One region of the Cronobacter universalis NCTC 9529 genome, then DNA from elsewhere that is predicted to be linked to it. Evidence: predicted binding sites of a transcription regulator. Region 1 holds the regulator's gene; each other region holds the start of a gene.
The links. The regulator CRP, encoded in region 1, controls carbon source genes, mostly activating them, when cyclic AMP is high. The targets are predictions, from matches to a motif close to ATGTGANNNNNNTCACAT.
Positions count from the first base shown of each region.

Region 2: the regulator CRP is predicted to act here: its motif matches at 1,273-1,290, upstream of cdd (cytidine deaminase).
Region 3: the regulator CRP is predicted to act here: its motif matches at 2,000-2,017, upstream of AFK65_RS10220 (sugar transporter).

Region 1 is NZ_CP012257.1:3,911,070-3,914,346, reverse strand. Features, by position in the region: gene AFK65_RS18110 (YccS/YhfK family putative transporter) at 1-899, opposite strand, end outside; gene crp (cAMP-activated global transcriptional regulator CRP) at 962-1,594, opposite strand; gene AFK65_RS18100 (OsmC family protein) at 1,905-2,309, shown strand; gene AFK65_RS18095 (phosphoribulokinase) at 2,357-3,226, opposite strand; gene AFK65_RS18090 (YheU family protein) at 3,275-3,277, opposite strand, start outside.
Region 2 is NZ_CP012257.1:2,854,026-2,857,302, forward strand. Features, by position in the region: gene AFK65_RS13185 (CidA/LrgA family protein) at 126-527, shown strand; gene AFK65_RS13190 (CidB/LrgB family autolysis modulator) at 524-1,219, shown strand; gene cdd (cytidine deaminase) at 1,349-2,233, shown strand; gene sanA (outer membrane permeability protein SanA) at 2,358-3,071, shown strand.
Region 3 is NZ_CP012257.1:2,211,604-2,214,880, reverse strand. Features, by position in the region: gene marA (MDR efflux pump AcrAB transcriptional activator MarA) at 1-23, opposite strand, end outside; gene marR (multiple antibiotic resistance transcriptional regulator MarR) at 42-476, opposite strand; gene AFK65_RS10220 (sugar transporter) at 723-1,922, opposite strand; gene AFK65_RS10215 (PhzF family phenazine biosynthesis protein) at 2,134-2,931, shown strand; gene AFK65_RS10210 (L-lactate dehydrogenase) at 2,967-3,277, opposite strand, start outside.

The DNA of each region.
Region 1 (3,277 bases):
GCCTCAATCTGCTTATCCATTGAGAAGCGGCGTGAATAACGGTGATAGAGAATATCGTCAGAAAGCGTGCGCAGCCGCGTGGCGACGGTTTGCGCCGTCCAGCGCAGCACTTCTTCGGCGTGGCTGCGCTCCACCAGTTTTTGCACTTCGGCGGGCTGATGCAGGGAGACTGAAATGTGCTCCTGGAGATCCAGCGCCACCTGAAACGTGCGCAGCAGGCGCTTGTAGCCGTTCTGTTTGGTCGCCGACAGCATCTGTAGCTGCTGATAGCACTGGCTTATCTGATCCACCACTTTTTGCTGATGCACGAGCAGCGGCGGCAGCGCCTGTTCCGGCTCGGTGTGGCGCGTCAGCAGGCTGTATTTCGCTTCGCAGTAGTCGGCGAGACTTTTATAAATCAGGCTTAACGATTCACGCAGCGGCTGCTCGCGCCACAGCCAGAACCAGAACCCGTTAAACGCGCCATACCAGAGCGTGCCGAGGACATAGAGCAGCATGGGCTCCCAGATGGGCATATTTCCGGCGAGGCTTAGCGTGAAGATGGCCGCGATAAGCGACGCGGGCAGGAGACGCGCATGCAGCGGGCTGATCTCCGCCGTTACGCCGAGCAGCAGCGCCAGCATCAGCAGAATGAGCGGCAGCGGCACAGACTGTAACAGCAGAAGCTGCACCGCCAGGCTGCTCAGCGCGAACAGCGAGGCGCCGATGATCAGTCGTTTAAAAAAGCGTTTGTGCGGGGTATCAAGACCGGCAATGTTGCAGCAGGCGGGGACGAGTGAAAACAGCAACCCTTGTTGAAGATGGCCCAGCATCAACCCGACCGCCACCGGCAGGCTTAAGATCAGCGTTTGCCGTAAAGCGTAATTGATTTCAGGATGATAGATAAGACGACGCCACATAGGGGAGAAGTATAGATACAAAAACGGCGTGTTACCGAAGCGACACGCCGTTTTTTGATTTTTTAGCGGGTACCGTAAACCACGATGGTTTTACCGTGGGCGGAGATCAGGTTCTGATCTTCGAGCATTTTCAGAATGCGGCCAACGGTTTCGCGAGAACAGCCGACGATCTGGCCGATTTCCTGACGCGTGATTTTGATCTGCATCCCGTCAGGATGGGTCATCGCGTCCGGCTGTTTGGCCAGGTTCAGCAGGGTCTGCGCGATACGGCCGGTCACGTCGAGGAAGGCGAGGTTACCCACTTTCTCGGAGGTGACTTGCAGGCGGCGAGCCATCTGCGAGGAGAGACGCATCAGAATATCCGGGTTAACCTGGATCAGCTGACGGAATTTTTTGTAAGAGATTTCAGCCACTTCACAGGCAGTTTTAGCGCGAACCCAGGCGCTGCGTTCCTGACCTTCCTCGAACAAACCCAGTTCGCCGATGAAGTCTCCCTGATTCAGGTACGAGAGGATCATCTCCTTACCCTCTTCATCTTTGATCAGCACTGCCACTGAGCCTTTAACGATGTAATACAGCGTCTCCGCTTTTTCACCCTGGTGAATCAGCGTGCTCTTAGATGGATACTTATGAATGTGGCAATGTGACAAGAACCATTCAAGAGTCGGGTCTGTTTGCGGTTTGCCAAGCACCATGCGCGGTTATCCTCTGTTTTAAACTGGCTCCAAAGACAGGGCGCGTAACCCCTGTCTGGCTTTGCAATCATCATCTTCCCGCTTCCAGGGAAGTTGGCTGTCCGTGGACATCGCAGCCGATAAATTGTCTTCTCCTCTGCACCCATGCGTAACATCAATGTATCGCCGCTGCATCCAGACTGTTTTAGCATAGCTTTTCTCAGGTGTCTCCTGTTGTCTCGTTTCAGCTTGACGCAGGTCGCGCTTCCATTGCCTCCGGGAACGCGCGCGCGTAATCTGTCAGAAAAATGAATAGCCTGGAGCGATTAACATGCATGCACGAGTGAAATGGGTAGAAGGGTTAACCTTCCTTGGCGAGTCCGCTTCGGGGCATCAGATCCTGATGGACGGCAACTCCGGCGACAAAGCGCCGAGCCCGATGGAAATGGTCCTGATAGCCGCAGGCGGCTGTAGCGCGATTGATGTGGTCTCTATCCTGCAAAAAGGCCGTCACGACGTGATCGACTGCGAAGTGAAACTGACGTCAGAGCGCCGCGAAGAGGCCCCGCGTCTGTTCACGCATATCAATCTGCACTTTGTGGTGACGGGTAAAGACCTTAAGGACGCGGCAGTGTCGCGCGCGGTGGATCTGTCGGCGGAGAAGTACTGTTCGGTGGCGCTGATGCTCGGCAAAGGGGTCAACATCACCCATTCGTATGAAGTGATTGAGGCGTAATCTGACGACGGGCGGCCCGGCAGGCGAAGCGCCGCCAGGCCACTCTGTCACGCTATCTGCTTGCCTTCCATCAGCCGCTGCACCAGCGGCAGCATGATAAGCTCCATCGCCAGCCCCATCTTGCCGCCCGGCACCACCAGCGTATTGATATGTGAAATAAACGAGCCCTGTAGCATCGCCAGCAGCCACGGGTAATCGATATTGTCCAGATTGCGGAAGTGAATGACCACGAAACTCTCATCAAGCGACGGAATGCTTTTCGCGGCGAACGGGTTGGAGGTGTCCACCGTCGGCACGCGCTGGAAGTTAATATGGGTGCGTGAGAACTGCGGCGTGATGTAGTTGATGTAATCTTCCATTGAGCGCACCACGGAATCCATCACCGCCTCGCGTGAATGGCCGCGCTCGCTGGTATCGCGGATAAGCTTCTGTATCCACTCCAGGTTGACGATAGGCACCACGCCCACCAGCAGATCGACATGTTTCGCCACGTCGTTTTGCGGCGTCACCACGCCGCCGTGCAGCCCTTCGTAAAACAGCACGTCCGTCGGCTCCGGCAGCGGCTGCCACGGCGTGAAAGTGCCGGGCACCTGGTTCCACGGCACCGCTTCGTCATAGGTGTGCAGATATTTGCGCGACTGCCCTTTGCCGGTCAGGCCATACTCCACAAAGGTTTGCTCCAGCAGGCCGAAATCGTTCGCCTCCGGGCCGAAGTAACTGATATGGCGGCCAAGATCGCGCGCTTTGCGGATGGCCATGTCCATTTCCGGGCGCGTGTAGCGGTGGAAGCTGTCGCCTTCCACTTCGGCGGCACGAAGATTCAGCTGGGCGAAAATTTTACGAAACGCGAGGCTGGTGGTGGTGGTTCCCGCGCCGCTGGAGCCTGTGACGGCGATAACCGGATGTTTGGCAGACATAGCGAGACAACTCCCTGAAGCGGCGGGGCAGGGCTCCGCCTGGCGACATTA
Region 2 (3,277 bases), 1.1 Mb from region 1:
AGGTTTACTGCGAACCTGAGCGGCGGCTCGAAAGTTTAGGTATGCTGGGATGGCTCCTGTGATCGGTAGCACAGTTTTCATTTTAATTGTATGATGAATGCGTTCGGTTTAAAGGTGACCTCCCTATGAGCACAATGCTGACTTCTCTCTGGCAACTGGTACGCGCGTTTATTTTGATTTACGCCTGCCTCTACGCAGGCATCGCGATTGCCGCGCTGCTGCCGATTACCATCCCCGGCAGCATCATCGGCATGCTGATTCTTTTTGTCCTGCTGGCGTTTCAGATCCTGCCCGCGAAGTGGGTACAGCCCGCGTGTAATCTGCTGATCCGCTATATGGCGCTGCTGTTTGTGCCGGTGGGTATTGGCGTGATGCAATATTTCGACGTGTTGCAGGCGCAGTTCGGGCCGGTGGTGGTCTCCTGTTTTATCAGTACGCTGGTGGTGTTTATGGTGGTGAGCTGGAGCGCGCACCTGGCGCATGGCGAGCGCAAAGTGGTGGGCCAGGAAAGGAGCCGTGAGAAATGATCCAGAATATCTGGTGGTCGCTGCCGCTGACGCTGCTGGTCTTTTTCGCCGCCCGTAAACTCGCGGCGCGGCTCAAAAGCCCGTTGCTCAATCCGCTGCTGGTCTGCATGGTGGTGCTGATCCCGTTTCTGATGCTGACCCACATTCCTTATGAGCGCTATTTTCAGGGCAGCCGCATTCTCAATGATTTACTGCAACCCGCCGTGGTGGCGCTGGCGTTCCCGCTGTATGAACAATTGCACCAGATCCGCGCCCGCTGGAAGTCGATTATCACGATTTGCTTTGCAGGCAGCGTGGTGGCGATGGTCACCGGCACCTCTGTTGCGCTGCTGATGGGCGCCAGTCCGGAAATCGCGGCGTCCGTCCTGCCGAAATCCGTCACCACGCCGATCGCGATGGCCGTGGGCGGAAGCCTCGGCGGCATTCCCGCCATCAGCGCCGTCTGCGTCATTTTCGTGGGTATACTCGGCGCCGTGTTCGGCCATGCTCTGCTGAATGTCATGAGGATAAAAACCAAATCCGCACGCGGCCTGGCGATGGGCACCGCCTCGCACGCCCTGGGTACGGCGCGCTGCGCGGAGCTGGATTACCAGGAGGGCGCGTTCAGTTCACTGGCGCTGGTGATCTGCGGCATTATCACGTCGCTGCTGGCGCCCTTTTTGTTCTCGATTATTCTGGCGATATGGCGCTAAAACTTGCGATACGTCGCGCATTTTCATTTTAAATTTCATTTGTTGCATAGCCAGTGAGAGTTAAATCACATATAAAGCCTCAGGAGCGCCGTAAACTATTTTTCCTGTTATCTCTTTTGAGGCTTTGCCATGCACCCACGTTTTGAAACTGCCTTCGCACAGCTGCCGGCGGCACTGCAAGCCGCTCTGGCTCCTCTGATTGCCGATATTCATTTTCCGGCGATGCTGAACGCTGAACAGGTCGCTGACATTCGCCGCCAGAGCGGGCTGGATGACGACGCGCTGGCCTTTGCGCTGCTGCCGTTAGCCGCCGCCTGCGCGCAGACCGGGATTTCGCACTTTAACGTGGGCGCCATCGCCCGCGGCCTGAGCGGCAACCTCTATTTCGGCGCCAATATGGAGTTTCGCGGCGCGGCGATGCAGCAGACGATTCACGCCGAGCAGAGCGCCATCACCCACGCCTGGATGCGCGGCGAAACCGGCCTTGCGGCGATTACGGTTAACTACACGCCGTGCGGCCACTGCCGTCAGTTTATGAACGAGCTGAACAGCGGGCTAACCCTTCGCATCAACCTGCCGGGGCGCGCGCCTTCACAGCTTGGCGATTACCTGCCGGACGCCTTCGGCCCGCGCGATCTTGATATTAAGACGCTGATTTTCGATACGGAAAATCATGGCTATGCGCTTAAGGGCGACGCGCTGACGCAGGCCGCGATCGCGGCGGCCAACCGCAGCCATGCGCCTTACAGCCAGTCGCCGTCCGGGCTTGCCATTGAAACCCACGACGGCACGGTCTTTACCGGCAGCTATGCCGAGAACGCGGCGTTCAACCCTTCCCTGCCGCCGTTACAGGCCGCGCTGAACCTGCTGAGCCTGAACGGCTACGTGTGGGCGGATATCCATCGCGTCGCGCTTGCCGAACTGAACGATGCGACCATCGTTCAGCGCGACGCCACCGCCGCGACGCTGAACGCGCTGGGCTTTACCGGCCTTGAGCGGGTTACACTCGCCTGAACCACCACAGCGGGCGCTCTGCCCGCTGTGACGAAAAATGCTCCAACCAGACGTTCGATTCTTGCTCTTGCCCGGCGGGTAAAGTAGCCTTGACTCTCTTTCCTTTTTGCTTCGAGCTGCCTGAATGTTAAAGCGTTTGTTATACAGCCTGCTGGCCCTGATTGGCGTACTGCTGTTAACGGCGCTGCTGCTCGACCGCTGGATCAGCTGGAAAACCGCGCCTTACGTCTATGATGAGCTGCAGGATTTGCCGTGGCGTCAGGTGGGCGTAGTGCTCGGCACCGCCAAATATTATCGCACCGGCGTGGTTAATCAGTATTACCGCTACCGCATTCAGGGCGCGCTGAACGCCTATAACAGCGGCAAGGTGAATTACCTGCTGTTGAGCGGCGATAATGCCCAGCAGAGCTATAACGAGCCGATGACGATGCGCAAGGATTTAATAGCCGCAGGCGTCGATCCGGCGGATATCGTGCTGGATTACGCGGGCTTCCGCACGCTCGATTCTATCGTCCGCACCCGTCGGGTGTTTGATACCAACGATTTCATCATTATTACCCAGCGTTTCCATTGCGAGCGCGCGCTGTTTATCGCGCTGCATATGGGTATTCAGGCGCAGTGTTACGCCGTGCCGTCGCCGAAAAATATGCTGTCGGTGCGCGTGCGTGAGTTCGGCGCGCGGTTAGGGGCGCTGGCGGATCTGTATATTTTTAAACGTGAACCGCGTTTTCTCGGCCCGCTGGTGCCGATCCCCGCCCTTAGCGAAGTGCCTGACGATGCGCAGGGTTACCCTGCCGTGACGCCCGAGCAGATGCTGGAATTGCAGAAGAAGAAATAAGCGTCGCGGTAGCAGGTGTGGTGGGTGCGCTGGCGCTTACCCACCCTGTAAATTCCTTTTCATTTTTATACGCGGTGGGTGCGCTGCGCTTACCCACCCTACAAATACCTTTTTCTTCACCGTAGGGCGGGTAAGCGAAGCGCACCCGCCATCCAGTTTTTAATATATCAGGTCGGTGAGTTCGTTACGTTCGCCACAATGTCATC
Region 3 (3,277 bases), 1.7 Mb from region 1:
GCATCATTGTTGCGTCTGGACATCGTCTTACCTCTTTGCTGTTACGGCAGCACCCTTTTAAGCAGGTATTCGAGGGTCGCCACTTCGTCTGCCGTCAGGTTTTTTGTTAATTCTTGATGCAGGTTTTGTCCTACCAGCTGGTGGCACTGTTCGCACAGCGCCGCGCCTTCTTCCGTGAGCTCAACCAGTACGCCCCGTTTATCGTTCGGGTTAGGCAGACGCGCCACCCATCCCTTGCATACCAGACGATCCAGCATGCGCGTCAGAGCGCCTAAATCTACTGAGAGCACTTTTTTCAGCTCCCCCGGCGTGATGCGGCCAGGACAGCGAATGGAACAGAGCACCTTAAACTGCGCCGCGGTGATATCGAGCGGGGCGAGGTACTCATTGAGCAGGCGATCCTTTTTCTGATTCACCAGATGAATCAGCCGTCCTAAAGGAATAATCTCGTTAAACAGATCGCTGTTATTTTCCAACATAGTTGCCCAGGCAAGTAGATTAGTCACGCGAGATATTATTGCCCAGGCAAACATAAGTCAACCGAATGATTTTTTCGATCACACGATCTGCTAAAAAACGTTAAAAAACCTTCAGAATCAAAGGAAAGACAGAAGCTATCAGTGCGATAGCCGCCGCCTTTTAAGGGCGCGATGACGTAACGCGAAGCGGGGAAAACAGAGAAAAAAGATAAAAAAACGCCGCCTGAAGCGGCGGCGTTAAGGTTAACCGTGGTGCGGTTGTTCCTCAGGAAGCTGAACCGGCCAGCGGCGGAAAATCACAATCGCCCAGACAAACGCGGCCAGCGCCGGGATGGCGCCCATATACCCGATGGACGACATCGAGAGCTGAAGGCTCACCTGATTGCCCACCAGCGCGCCCGCGCCGATGCCGATGTTAAAGATGCCGGAGAAGAGCGACATCGCGACATCGGTGGCGTCCGGCGCCAGCGCCAGCACTTTCACCTGCATCCCGAGGCCAATCAGCATAATCGCGATGCCCCAGAAGGCGCAGAGGACCGTCAGGTTAACGGCGCTGTGCGAGGCCGGCAGCAGCAACAGCAGACAAATCACTAGCACGCCGATAGCGCTGCTGATAAGCCCGGACGCGTGCAGGTTGCCGAGCTTGCCGAAAATCACGCTGCCGATAATCCCCGCGGTGCCGAGCACCAGCAGCAGGAAGGTGGCGAAGTTTTCGCTCAGGCCCGCGACGTTCTGCACGAACGGCTCAATATAGCTGTAGGCGGTGAAGTGCGCGGTCACCACAACCGCGGTCAGCACGTAGATGCACAGCAACGCCGGGCGGCGGAACAGCGCCGGCAGGCTCGCGAGAGAGCCGGAGTGTTCGCTCGGGATTTTCGGCAGCAGTTTCACGAGGCAGGCGAGCGTAATCAGCGCGCCGATGCCGATGGCGAAAAAGGTGGTGCGCCAGCCGAAATATTGTCCGACGATGCGCCCGATGGGCAGGCCGAGTACCGACGCCAGCGCGGTGCCGGTCGCAATCAGGCTCAGCGCCTGGGCGCGTTTGCCCGGCGGCGCCAGGCGAATAGCCAGCGACGCGGTAATCGACCAGAAAATCGCATGAGCGAAGGCAATCCCGATACGGCTGATGACCAGCACCTCGAAGCTCCAGGCCATAAACGACAGCATATGGCTCGCGACGAAGACCACAAACAGCGCAATCAGGAGCTTGCGGCGCTCCACCTGGCTTGTCAGCAGCATAAACGGCAGCGACATCAGCGCCACCACCCAGGCGTAGATGGTCAGCATAATGCCCGCCTGCGCGGATTCCATATGGAAACTCGCGGCGATATCGGAGAGCAGGCCCACCGGCACAAACTCGGTGGTATTAAAAATAAATGCCGCGACCGCAAGCGTAACCACCCGCAGCCACGCCGTTTTGCGAGAGACTGTATTCATCGTCATAAAAAAGATTCGCGCTGGTCAGAAGTGAATAAGAAGCAAGCGATCTTAAAACTTTCGCCTGCCGGGATACAACCATTTTGTGACGCAAATCTCATTTTTGTACCCGTTATGTAACAAACGAAGCGGCAGAAACGCAATTATCGTCACGCGTTTCAGGGCGCGTGATACGGTGTATAAAACAGCAACGACAAAAAACAGGGTGGGGATGACAATGCAATCAGTTGATTTTTATATGGTGGATGCGTTCGCCGATAAAACCTTCAGCGGCAACGCGGCGGCGGTTTGTCCGTTAAGCGAATGGCTGCCGGATGAGACGCTGCTCGCGATGGCGCAGCAGCATAACCAGTCGGAAACCGCCTTTTTCGTGCGCACCGACGACGGTTTCGAACTGCGCTGGTTTACCACGCGCTATGAAATCAACCTCTGCGGCCACGCCACGATTGCCGCCGCGCATGTCATTTTCGAGCACCTCGATTACCCGCACAGCGAAATCCGTTTCTCGACGCGCTTTGTCGGTGAGGTGTCCGTTACGCGCCGCGGGGACTGGCTGACGCTGAACTTCCCGGCGTGGCAGGCGCAGCCGGTGGAGGCGCCCGCGCTGCTGCTGAGCGCGCTGGGGATTGACGGCGCGGTGTCGGTGACGGCTTATCGCGACTATCTTGTGGAGCTTCCGACCCAGGCGCAGGTGGAGGCGCTGACCCCGGATATTCATGCGCTGCTGCCGCTCGGCAAACAGGTCTGCGTAACCGCGCCCGGCACGCCCGGCGGCCCGTATGATTTCGTCAGTCGCTTTTTCTGCCCCGGAGAGAGCGTGGCGGAAGATCCGGTGACCGGCTCGGCGCACAGTATGCTGATCCCCTTCTGGGGCGCAAAGCTTGGCAAAACCACGATGATGGCGCGCCAGGTTTCGGCGCGGGGCGGCGATTTACGCTGTGAATGGCAGGGTGATCGCGTGCTGATTGGCGGGCAGGCGGTCACTTATCTTATCGGCCAGGTATTGCTGCGCTGATGATTCGGCGCCCGTTGCGGGCGCCATTTTTATGATCAGGGCAGGCGGGCGATATTCTCTTTGATAACCGCGACCGAATGCTGAAACTTCGCCTGCTCTTCGCCTTCCAGCTGCAGTTCGATAATCTGCTGCACGCCGTTCTGGGCCAGAACCGCCGGTACGCCTATCGCCACGTTGTCCACGCCATATTCGCCGTCAAGAATGCACGACACCGCCAGCGCCCGGTGGCTGCCGGTAAAGATATTGCGGCAGATCTCCGCGATAGTGCCCGCGATGCCATATTCCGTACACCCTTTGCGGGCGTAAATCTCAAAGCCCAGCCTGCGCACGCGCTCGGCGAGCGCTG